One region of the Glutamicibacter sp. NPDC055354 genome, then DNA from elsewhere that is predicted to be linked to it. Evidence: riboswitches for the same ligand, from Rfam matches in the RefSeq annotation. Region 1 holds a riboswitch; the other holds the start of a gene.
What was found. Region 1 has a riboswitch for thiamine pyrophosphate ahead of thiC (phosphomethylpyrimidine synthase ThiC). Riboswitches for the same ligand answer to the same signal wherever they lie in the genome.

Region 2: it holds a riboswitch for thiamine pyrophosphate, as region 1 does, so the genes downstream of both, thiO (glycine oxidase ThiO) here and thiC (phosphomethylpyrimidine synthase ThiC) in region 1, are expected to answer to the same signal.

Annotation. Positions count from the first base shown of each region.
Region 1 is NZ_JBSHMB010000001.1:1,341,443-1,347,123, forward strand. It holds gene ACWICV_RS06260 (GTP pyrophosphokinase) at 1-148, shown strand, start outside; tRNA gene ACWICV_RS06265 (tRNA-Met) at 231-307, opposite strand; tRNA gene ACWICV_RS06270 (tRNA-Thr) at 355-426, opposite strand; tRNA gene ACWICV_RS06275 (tRNA-Thr) at 960-1,031, shown strand; TPP riboswitch at 1,305-1,412, shown strand; gene thiC (phosphomethylpyrimidine synthase ThiC) at 1,409-3,151, shown strand; gene ACWICV_RS06285 (DEAD/DEAH box helicase) at 3,244-5,163, opposite strand; gene ACWICV_RS06290 (hypothetical protein) at 5,472-5,681, shown strand, end outside.
Region 2 is NZ_JBSHMB010000001.1:1,154,339-1,160,019, reverse strand. It holds gene ACWICV_RS05320 (GNAT family N-acetyltransferase) at 1-914, opposite strand, end outside; TPP riboswitch at 994-1,098, shown strand; gene thiO (glycine oxidase ThiO) at 1,096-2,193, shown strand; gene thiS (sulfur carrier protein ThiS) at 2,220-2,465, shown strand; gene ACWICV_RS05305 (thiazole synthase) at 2,468-3,289, shown strand; gene moeB (molybdopterin-synthase adenylyltransferase MoeB) at 3,286-4,431, shown strand; gene ACWICV_RS05295 (GNAT family N-acetyltransferase) at 4,499-5,041, shown strand; gene typA (translational GTPase TypA) at 5,189-5,681, shown strand, end outside.

The DNA.
Region 1 (5,681 bases):
GCAGCGCTTGCATACCGAAGTCCACGGCCATGATGCCAATCAGGCACCGAGCCAAGAGGCGGATTTCGATACGACAGCGATCCAGGGGCTGCTGTCGCTGGCTCAGCAAGCCAAGGACGGGAACCAGGAGAAGGACTTGGATCACTAGCCGTTCATGCCCTCGAAGGACAATGCTGCTTCGGGGCCGGAAACCAAAAAAGATCCTCGGCCGAGGCCGAGGATCTTTGATTTGGTAGCGGCGCCGGGACTCGATCCCGGGACCTCACGATTATGAGTCGTGCGCTCTAACCAGCTGAGCTACGCCGCCACAAGTGAGAAGCAATCCAGTAGAAGCCAAGAATGCTTCTCACTCAGAGCCCCCTGCCGGAATCGATCCGGCGACCTCGTTCTTACCAAGAACGCGCTCTACCACTGAGCTAAGGGGGCAACGAGTAAATACTCTACACGGATTTCCCGGCAAAGAAAAATCGGCGGATCACCCCGGAAAAGACCCGGAAAATTCTGTAAAACCACTAGTCAATGGCTATTTATCCCCTCACTCGCCACCCCGGGGACGAAGGGTGGGACAAAAAGTGCCCTGGTGACGATGCTCACGGGAGTGCTCCTCGTGGTCAATCGCGGATTTGCCCGGGTGCGCAGGATAGAATCCCGCGGATTCTTCCCGGTGGCCAAGCATCGAATTACTCCGCTTGGAATTTCGGAACGCTGCCACCTTTTCCCGCTCCAGAACCCGTGACCGAGCGGCACTTGGGCAACACCCGATCCACCCTGGCACGCAGGCACGGCTCCAGCGGCCGGCAGTTGGATCCCAGGCCGCGAACCGGGGTGCTGGAAACCGCCAGGAAGGCAACAGCTCCTTGCCGCCCATTCCGGTCTTGAGTAGGAATATTGTGACCTCAGCAACAAATTCCCGACGGATTTTGCAAACCTCAAAAACCTGTGTAAAGTATTTACCTGTTGCCCCCTTAGCTCAGTGGTAGAGCGCGTTCTTGGTAAGAACGAGGTCGCCGGATCGATTCCGGCAGGGGGCTCGAAATAAGAGAGGCAATCTGGTTCCAGATTGCCTCTCTTTTCGTTTATCCCGCAGATGCCGTGTAGCCACTGCGAGCATGGCCCAGGGCACACCCCAAGCTGCAGCACCGGCTACCGGCTGCGTCTTGCGCCCCGGATTCCAGGTGCCCCCGGCAAGAGTCTCCGGCCAATGAAAAGCATCTTGGCCCGCCACAGCCGGCCCTTCCCACTTCCTTGATGTCAGGCCCTGACCACTGGGTTTGCGTTTAACCCTCGCAAGCGTGCTAAGTTGTTCGCGACCACACGGGTGCCCTGGCAAGGGCTGAGATCGGGCTATCGCCGTCCGCGACCGTTGAACCTGTCCGGGTAATGCCGGCGAAGGAAGTGAGTTTCCCCAGTGGAACAAATTGAACAGCACCCTGCCCACACCCTTGCCTACCGTGAATCTGCGGGAATTTCTGTTCCCGTCACGCAGATCCAATTGGCAGACTCCCCCAATGGACAGTCCAACGAGCCGCTGGCTGTATATCGCACCAGCGGACCGGGAAGCGAGCCCACCCAAGGCCTGCAACCCTTCCGCGAGCGGTGGATCCTGGAACGCGGGGACGTGGAAACCTATGCAGGCCGCGAACGCAACCTGCACGACGACGGACGCTCAGCGGTCCGCCGCGGCACGGCCAGCGCGGAATGGGCCGGACGCTCAGCCCCGCCGCTGCAGGCCGTTGGCGGAGCCCGCGTGACGCAAATGCACTATGCGCGTGCCGGGATCATCACCCCGGAAATGCGCTATGTGGCCCTGCGCGAGGAATGCGATGTCGAGCTGGTGCGCAGCGAGCTCGCGGCCGGGCGAGCCATCATCCCGGCGAACATCAACCACCCGGAATCCGAGCCGATGATCATCGGCAAGGCGTTCCTGGTCAAGATCAATGCGAATATCGGCAACTCGGCGGTGACCAGCTCCATCGCAGAAGAAGTCTCCAAGCTCCAGTGGGCGGCCAAATGGGGCGCGGACACGGTTATGGACCTGTCCACCGGAGATGACATCCACACCACCCGCGAGTGGATCATCCGCAACTCCCCGGTCCCCATCGGCACCGTGCCGATCTACCAGGCGTTGGAGAAGGTCAACGGCGAAGCCAACGAACTGACCTGGGAGATCTTCCGCGACACCGTCATTGAGCAGTGCGAGCAGGGCGTGGACTACATGACCATCCACGCCGGGGTGCTGCTGCGCTACATCCCGCTGACTGCCAACCGGGTCACCGGCATGGTCTCGCGTGGCGGGTCCATCATGGCCGGCTGGTGCTTGGCGCACCACCAGGAGAATTTCCTCTACACCCACTTCGATCAGCTGTGCGAGATCTTCGCGCAGTACGACGTGGCCTTCTCGCTGGGCGACGGGCTGCGCCCGGGTTCCATCGCAGATGCGAACGACGCCGCCCAGTTCGCCGAGCTGGACACCCTGGCCGAGCTGACCAAGCGCGCCTGGAAGTACGATGTGCAGGTGATGGTCGAAGGCCCGGGGCATATCCCGTTCCATCTGGTGCGCGAGAATGTGGAACGCCAACAGCAGCTGTGCGATGGGGCGCCGTTCTATACCCTGGGCCCGCTGGTCACCGACATCGCCCCGGGCTACGACCACATCACCAGCGCCATTGGCGCCACGGAGATCGCACGGTACGGGACCGCGATGCTCTGCTACGTCACTCCCAAGGAGCATCTGGGACTGCCCAACCGGGATGATGTGAAGACCGGGGTGATCACCTACAAGATCGCTGCGCACGCCGCCGATCTGGCCAAGGGCCACCCGGGCGCCACAGCGCGGGATGATGCGCTGAGCAAGGCGCGCTTCGAATTCCGCTGGAATGACCAGTTCGCGTTGTCCCTTGACCCGGTCACCGCACAGGAATTCCATGATGAGACCTTGCCGGCCGAGCCGGCCAAGACCGCCCACTTCTGCTCCATGTGCGGGCCGAAGTTCTGCTCCATGCGCATCTCCCAGGATATCCGCGACGAGTACGGCTCGGCCGAGGCGCAAGCCGCCCTGGCCGGGATGGCGCAGAAAAGCAGGCAGTTCCTGGAAAGCGGCGGCACGGTCTATCTCGGGGACGGGATCCCGGTGGGAACTCCTGCTCCGTAAATAGCCTGCGGCGCACGAAAAACGCCCTTGGGGCAAGCTTTCGGCTTGCCCCAAGGGCGTTATTCAATGCTGTTCAGCTGCGTGCGGCTGGCTTAGTAGTCGCGACGTCCACCGCTGCGGCCCGAGTCGCTGAAGCGATCCTTGCCGCCGCGTCCGCCACCGCCGAAGCCGCCACGTCCGCCGCCGCGTCCGCCACCGAAACCGCCACGGCCGCCACTGCGTCCGCCGCCGAAGCCACCACCACGGCCGCCACGGAAGCCACCGCGGTCGCCTTCGTCGTCACGGCGCGGGCTGCGGCCATTGTCGAGCTCGAGCTCGATGGCTTCGCCGCCGATGCGGGTCTTGGACAGTGCACGCCACTGGTCCTTGCTCAGCTCTGCTGGCAACTCGACCAGGGTGTGGTCCGAACGGATCTCGATGCCGCCGATTTCCGAAGAATCGAAGCCGCCCTCGTTGGCCAGTGCGCCAACGATCGAGCCCGGCTGCACGCGGTTGCGTCGGCCTACGGCCAGACGGTACATGGCGTTGCCTTCGGCAGCGGTCTTGCGGGCACGTGGACCGCGATCGCCACGGTCACCGCGTTCGCTACGCTCGCCGCGCTCTGGGCGATCCATGCGTGCCTTCTTCGAAGGGGACATGACTGGTTCGGTCATCAGCAGCGGGCGGCCGCCCTGGGCCATCAGAGCCAGTGCAGCTGCAATTTCCAGCTGGTCCAGGTCTTCGTGCTCGGAAGCGAACTTCTCCACGATTTCGCGGAAGGTGGTCAGGTCCTGGCCGCTGATGGTCTTGTCGATGCGATCGGTGAACTTCTGGATACGACGGTCGTTGACCGAATCCAGCGAAGGCAGCTGCATCTGGGTCACCGGCTGGCGGGTAGCCTTCTCGATGGCACGCAGCAAGTACTTCTCGCGCGGGGTCATGAACAGGATCGCGTCGCCCGAGCGGCCGGCACGGCCGGTACGGCCAATGCGGTGCACGTAGGACTCGGTGTCATGCGGGATGTCGAAGTTGATAACGTGCGAAATACGCTCAACGTCCAAGCCACGAGCTGCCACGTCGGTAGCAACCAGGATGTCGATCTTGCCCGAGCGCAGGTTCTCAACGGTGCGCTCACGCTGCTGCTGAGGGATGTCGCCGTTGATGGCAGCCGCGGTGAAGCCGCGGGCCTTCAGCTTGTCGGCCAGGTCCTCGGTAGCCATCTTGGTGCGGACGAAGGTGATAACGCCTTCGAACGACTCGGATTCCAGGATGCGGGTCATGGCGTCCAGCTTGTGGGCGCCCATGACCTGCAGGTAGCGCTGGGTGATGTTGGTGCCGGTGGACTGCTTGGACTTCACGGCAACTTCCTGCGGGTTGCGCAGGTATTCCGAAGCGATGCGGCGGATGGTGCGTGGCATGGTTGCCGAGAACAGGGCAACCTGCTTGTCCTCTGGGGTAGCTTCCAAGATCTTGTCGACCTCTTCGGCGAAGCCCATGCGCAGCATTTCGTCGGCCTCATCAAGGACAACGTACTGCAGGTTCGACAGGTCCAAGGAACCCTTGTTGATGTGGTCGATAACGCGACCTGGGGTACCAACGACTACCTGGGCGCCACGGCGCAAGCCGTTGAGCTGCGGGCCGTATGGCGAGCCGCCGTACACTGGCAGAACGGTGAAGTTCGGCAGGTACTTGGCGTAGGAAGTGAAGGCTTCGGCGACCTGGAGGGCCAGCTCGCGGGTTGGAGCCAGAACCAGGATCTGCGGGGTCTTGGCTGGACCATTGGTGTCAGCCAGCTCTGCCATGCGGGACAGGGCAGGAAGCGCGAAAGCAGCGGTCTTGCCGGTACCGGTCTGGGCCAGGCCGACAACGTCGCGGCCTTCGAGAAGCAGTGGAATGGTCGCTGCCTGGATTGGCGATGGCTTTTCGTAGCCAAGGTCGGCAAGCGATGCAAGCACGCGGGCATCCAGGCCAAGTTCGGAGAAGAGCACGGTTGGCTCTTCCGGGGTCTGGTTGTCGTCGGTGTTTACGGGCATGTCAGAAGACACGAAGAATTACCTCATTCGTTAGGGGATAGGCCTTGGCCGTCCCCAAAGAAACGACGTATAGGCTGCACAGTCAGATACAAGTCACGCTCATCAAGCGCTCCCCTATGACATAAAGACCCGCACACACTTTGCGGAAAATACAACACGAGAAGGCTCCGGCCTCAAAAATTGGGCTGGATGCGAGAGGGATACCCTGATGTTCGCGAACACTTAATGCTAGCTTGAACAGGCCACTATTGTCAGTGTCGAGAGCGTGTGAGATCGGGCACCGCACCAAAGCACGTAGGGTTGAGAACGTGAAGAAACCACTTTTTCCGCGACGTCCAGATGAGCCCACCCCAGGCGGATTGTTCATCGCCCAAATGCTATGGCTCCTAGCCGGAGTGCTTTTTCTCGGCTTCGGAGGCTTCCTGGCTTACGAGCATATCCAGGATTCCGCGCTGGATTTCGGAGCCATTGCGCTGATGATCTTTTTCGCCGCTGCCGGCCTTGCCTGCTGTGTGCTG
Region 2 (5,681 bases), 190 kb from region 1:
TCGGTACGCAACCGCGCGTAGGTGTGCACATCGATGCGTTCTCCGGCAACCAGGAATTTGCCCCGCTCGACACCTTCGTGCAGGAAGCCGTTGCTTTCTGCCACATGCTTCGACCCGGGATTATTTGCCCGCAAGCCCAGCTCCAAGCGGTACAGTCCCAGCTCGTCGAACAGGTAATCCACCAAGGTTGCCACGGCGCGGGTGGCCAGCGACCGGCCCCGGTAATTCTGGTTCATCCAATACCAAATCCACGCGTTCCGATTGGCCGGGTCGACCGTACCGCACACCAGTCCCACCAGCCGATCCCGATATGCGACGGCCATCGCCTGCTGGCGTTCCCCGGCCTCCAGCAGTGCGCGCACATACGACTCAGCCTTTTGCGGGGAATCGGCGTCGCCTTGGCGCAGCATGTCGGGGTTCGAGGAGAATGCCTCGAAGACCGCTTCGGCATCCGAAAGGCGCAGCCGGCGCACCGTGAATTCACCGTCGGCATGCACGGTTTCCTTCGGTCCTGCAGATGGCTGCGGATGAGCGGCGACCGTGCCCTGGTGGAAGAGCAGCTGCCAGCGGCCCTGCTCATGGATCCACAGTGAACTGCGTTCGCTGGGGGAACCGGAGAGCAGCTTCCAGCGCAGCAGCACCAGCTGGTCTGAAAGCTGGAGAGCCACCGGGCTTTCGACTTTCAACGCCCCGGCAGCCCGTGCCGGCTCCTGGGCCAGCTGGGCAATGATGGCCTCGCGATCATAGACTCGCCCTCTGGCTCCCACCTCGGCGAACCGAGGATGCAAGCGCCGCTGCAATTGCTCCTGGCTATGGCGTTGGCTAGATTCCAAGAGTTCTTGCTCCAACGAGATGATGGTGCTGGATAGCGCAGAACCTTGGGAAAGCTCGATAGGGAAGTCATGGAATGCCATGTCAGCAAGTACATCACAGAAGATGACGGAACTGCGTTCAGTGAAGTTCGACTTTATGAGCTGCATCATGCTTATAATCGCTGTAATCCGCGGGAGCCTGAATCGACCAGGCTGAGAGGGCACCGAGCCGACCGCTACACCTGATGCGGGTCATGCCGCCGTAGGAAGGAAGCGTGCCCTTGTGCATGTCAACATTGTTGGCGCCGGGATAATCGGCCTGGCCGTCGCGTTCGAGCTGGATTCACGCGCACACACCGTCACCCTCATCGATCCGGCACCCGGCCAAGGTGCAAGCTACGCGGCAGCAGGAATGCTGGCCCCGGCAGCTGAAACGGTCTGGGGCAATGGCCCGTTGCACCAGCTGCTTGCCGCCTCGAATGCCGCCTATCCGCAGTTCATCGAGCGCATCGAATCGGCCACCGGGCAACGCCCGGACTACTTGCAGAACTCCACGCTCGTTGTCGCCGCAGAGCCTGCGGACCGCGAAGCCCTGCACGAGCTGGCCGAACTGCAGATATCCCTCGGCCTGTCAGCGCAAAAGCTGCTGCCCAGCCAAGCCCGCAAGCTCGAACCAGCCTTGGCCGCCAATATTGCTGGCGCGGTCCTGTGCCAAGATGACCACCAGGTCGACCCTCGATCCATCGTCAAGATCCTGTTGGAGCATCTGCGTCCGCACCTGGTCGAGGAACGGGCGCAGGCACTGGTGACCGACGGGAAGCGGACCACCGCTGTGTGCACCGCATCGGGCCGAATCTTCGAAGCGGAGCAGACCATCGTGGCCACCGGTCTTGGCACCCTCGATGGCTTGAACGAACTTCCGCTGCGTCCGGTCTACGGAGACATCCTCCGGATCCAGGGACCAGCAGGCCCGCCGCTCATCACCCGCACCATCCGCGGCATCGTGCACCGGGAACAGGTGTATCTAGTGCCGAGAAGGGACGGCAGCCTCGTCCTTGGCGCCAGTGTCCGTGAAGACCGGCAACAAGCGGTGAACATTGGCGCGATGCACCTGCTGCTGGACAACGCGAGAAAGCTTGTCCCCGGCATCAGCGACTGCACGCTGAACGAGGCAACGGCCCGGGCACGTCCCGCCACGCCAGATGACCGGCCGCTGCTTGGACGCCTTGATCCAGGGCTGCTGCTCTGCACCGGGTACTCCCGGCACGGCGTGCTGCTGGCTCCGCTGGGCGCAACGCTCACTGCGGATCTCGCCCACGGCCACCAATCCCACCCCTTGCACCAGGCTGTGGATCCCCACCGCTTTGCCAACGCAACCTAGACCGCTCACCGAACGGAGCAGCAACCATGACAAGCATCGGCATCAATTTCAATTCACGGCAACTGAACCTGGACGAAGGAACCACCCTTCGCGAATTCATCAGCACGCAAATCGGCAAGGAACTGGACGCCAACTCGGTGGCCGCTGACGGCAGCAAGCTCGGAGTTGCCGCCGCCGTCAATGGCGCTGTCGTTCCACGCAGCGCCTGGAATAGCTACCTGCTGGCCGAAGGGCACAGCATTGAACTCGTTACCGCGGCCCAGGGAGGCTAGGCATGGAAACGCGCAACATCACCGAGCTGGACATCCACAGCGACCCATTCCAAATCGCCGGACGCTCCTTGTCCTCGCGCCTGATCCTCGGCACCGGGGGAGCGAGTTCGCTGACCACCCTGGAAAGCGCGCTGCAGGCCTCCGGAACGGAGCTGACCACCGTGGCCATCCGCCACTTTTCGGCGGCCGGCGCAGGCAACGTGTATGAACTGCTGCAGCGCAACAACGTGATTGCGCTGCCCAACACCGCTGGATGCTTCACCGCCCGCGATGCGATCCTCACCGCGCACCTGGCCCGTGAAGCTCTGGAAACCAATTGGATCAAGCTCGAAGTCATTGCCGATGAGCACACGCTGCTGCCGGACCCGCTGGAACTGCATGCGGCCACCGAGCAACTAGTGGCCGACGGGTTCCAGGTTTTCGCCTACACCAATGATGATCCGGCACTTGCCCAGCGCCTGCAGGACGCCGGGGTTGCGGCAATCATGCCGGCCGGAGCACCGATCGGCTCGGGCCTGGGGATCCTGAATCCGCACAATATTTCCACCATCGTCTCGCGCGCGCAGGTACCGGTGATCCTTGACGCCGGGGTGGGCACCGCCTCGGATGCGGCCCTGGCCATGGAGCTCGGCTGCGACGCGGTGCTGCTGGCCAGCGCGGTGACCCGGGCGCACAACGCGCCGCTCATGGCCAGGGCCATGAAGGATGCCGTGCGTGCCGGGCGCGCCGCGCGGCTCGCTGGCCGGATCCCGCGCCGCGATACCGCACTGGCCTCCTCGCCGGCCGAAGGCATGATGCAAACCCTGGTCGGTGACTTCTCGTGAGCCGGGAAGCCTTGGTAGCACCCGGCGCGGAGCTGGAACCGGAAGAGCTGGCGCGCTATTCCCGGCACTTGTCCTTGCCCGGGGTGGGAGAAGAAGGGCAACGCCGCATCGCCAACGCCAAGGTGCTGGTTATCGGAGCCGGGGGCCTGGGCAGTCCCATTGCCAGCTACCTGGTCGCTGCGGGAATCGGCACCCTCGGGATCATCGACGATGACACCGTCGAGCTGTCCAATCTGCAACGACAAACCATGCACCGGCAACAGGATGCAGGGCGCCTGAAAGTGGATTCGGTGCGGCGGATGGCCCACGAGCAGAACCGGAACGTCCAGATCATCACCGTGGATGAAAAGCTGGATGAATCCAACGCAGTGGCGCTATTCAGTGAATACGACTTGGTCATCGACGGCAGCGACAACTTTGCCACGCGGTACCTGTCCAATGATGCCGCGGAAATCACCGGCACCCCGCTGGTGTGGGGAACCCTCTTCCAGTTCTCCGGGCAGGTGTCCGTCTTCGATCCGCGCACCGGCCCGATGCTGCGTGATCTTTTTCCTGAAATCCCCGACGCGGACTCCGTGCCCAGCTGTGCCGAAGGAGGAGTCTTCGGCGCACTGTGCGGCGTTATCGGTTCGGTGATGTGCGCCGAAGCCCTGAAGCTCATTACCGGAATCGGGACCACACTGAGCGGCAAGCTCTGGCTCTATGATGCGCTGGAAGCCAGTGTGCGGACCCTCGATTTCGTCAGGGATCCGCAACGTGAGCCGGTGACCGGGCTGGGGGAGTACCTGCCGGTTTCCTGCGCTGCCGAAGGGCATGTCCCGGAGCTCACGGTTCAGCAGCTAGCGGAGCTGGAAGCGGACGAACCGGTATTGCTGGTGGATGTGCGCGAATCCTGGGAGCGCGACATCATAGCGATCCCGCACAGCCAGCACCTCCCGCTCGCGCAGCTCAAAGAACGGGGTCTGGGAAAGCTCGCGCACAGCGCTTCGGCGGTCGTATTCGTGTGCAAAACCGGTGCCCGTTCGCAGCAGGCGGCGCGGATCACCATGTCCGGTCGGGATGCAGGCATTGCGGTCTACAGCCTTAGCGGCGGAACCGTGGAATGGGCCAGGCAAGTGCGGGGCCAGCAGGTGGCCTACTAGGGCTCAGGCGCATCTTTGGCGCGCAATTCACCGGTGGGAGGCGAAGGCGCTCTGGCATACTGGCGCTATGACGTTGGGAAAGACGCTGGAGATCCGTGAATTGGAAAGCCAGGACGAACAGCAGGCAATCGACGCCCACCACTTGATGCTTCGCGAAGACTTCGAGTTCTTGCCAACTTGGTCTGCCGCCGAGGACTGGGAAGACTATATCTACCGGATGAAGGCAGGGCGCCGAGGCGAGCACATTCCAGAAGGCTGGGTTCGCTCGGCGCTGTTCGCCGCCTTTGACGATGGGGATCTGGTAGGTCGGGTTTCCGTCAGATATGAAATCAACGAGAGCCTGTTTCAGGTCGGCGGACATATCGGCTATGGTGTAATTCCCGAGTATCGTCGCCGTGGTGTGGCACAGGAACTGTGCAAATTCGGGTTGCAGGAACTTCGCGAATCAGGAATTGAACATGCGCTGGTTACCTGTGATTCCGATAACATCGGTTCAAAATCCACCATAGAAAAATGCGGCGGCTTGCTGGACGCTGAACTCCCGGAAATTGAAGTCAACTTTGGGCCTAGCAAGCTGCGTTTTTGGATGCCAACGCGGTCAATCCGCTGAATTCTTTGCGACTGATACATGAAATTCCTGTATGTTCTGACACAGATCAACAGACTATGAGTCTCGAGCGCGTAAACTGGATTGTTGGGTCGACTTTGGCCCCGACTCCACAGACCCAAATTTTCGAGCGGAAGTGAGCCTTCACGCATGTCAGCAAACACCATTACTCGCGATGAACTTCGCAATGTAGCCATCGTTGCGCACGTTGACCACGGCAAGACCACCCTCGTCAACGCCATGCTCCAGCAGACTGGCGCATTCGACAGCCATGGTGAAACCGAAGATCGCGTGATGGACTCAGGTGAGCTGGAACGCGAGAAGGGCATCACCATTCTTGCTAAGAACACCACCGTGTTCTACAACGGCCCAGCAGCCGAGGGCAAGAAGATGACCATCAACGTCATTGACACCCCAGGCCACGCCGACTTCGGTGGCGAGGTGGAACGCGGCCTGTCCATGGTTGACGGCGTGGTTCTGCTCGTTGACGCATCCGAGGGCCCGCTCCCGCAGACCCGCTTCGTGCTGCGCAAGGCATTGAGCGCCAACCTGCCAGTGATCATCGTGGTCAACAAGACCGACCGTCCCGACTCCCGCATCGATGGCGTCATCTCCGACTCCATGGACCTGCTGCTGGGCTTGG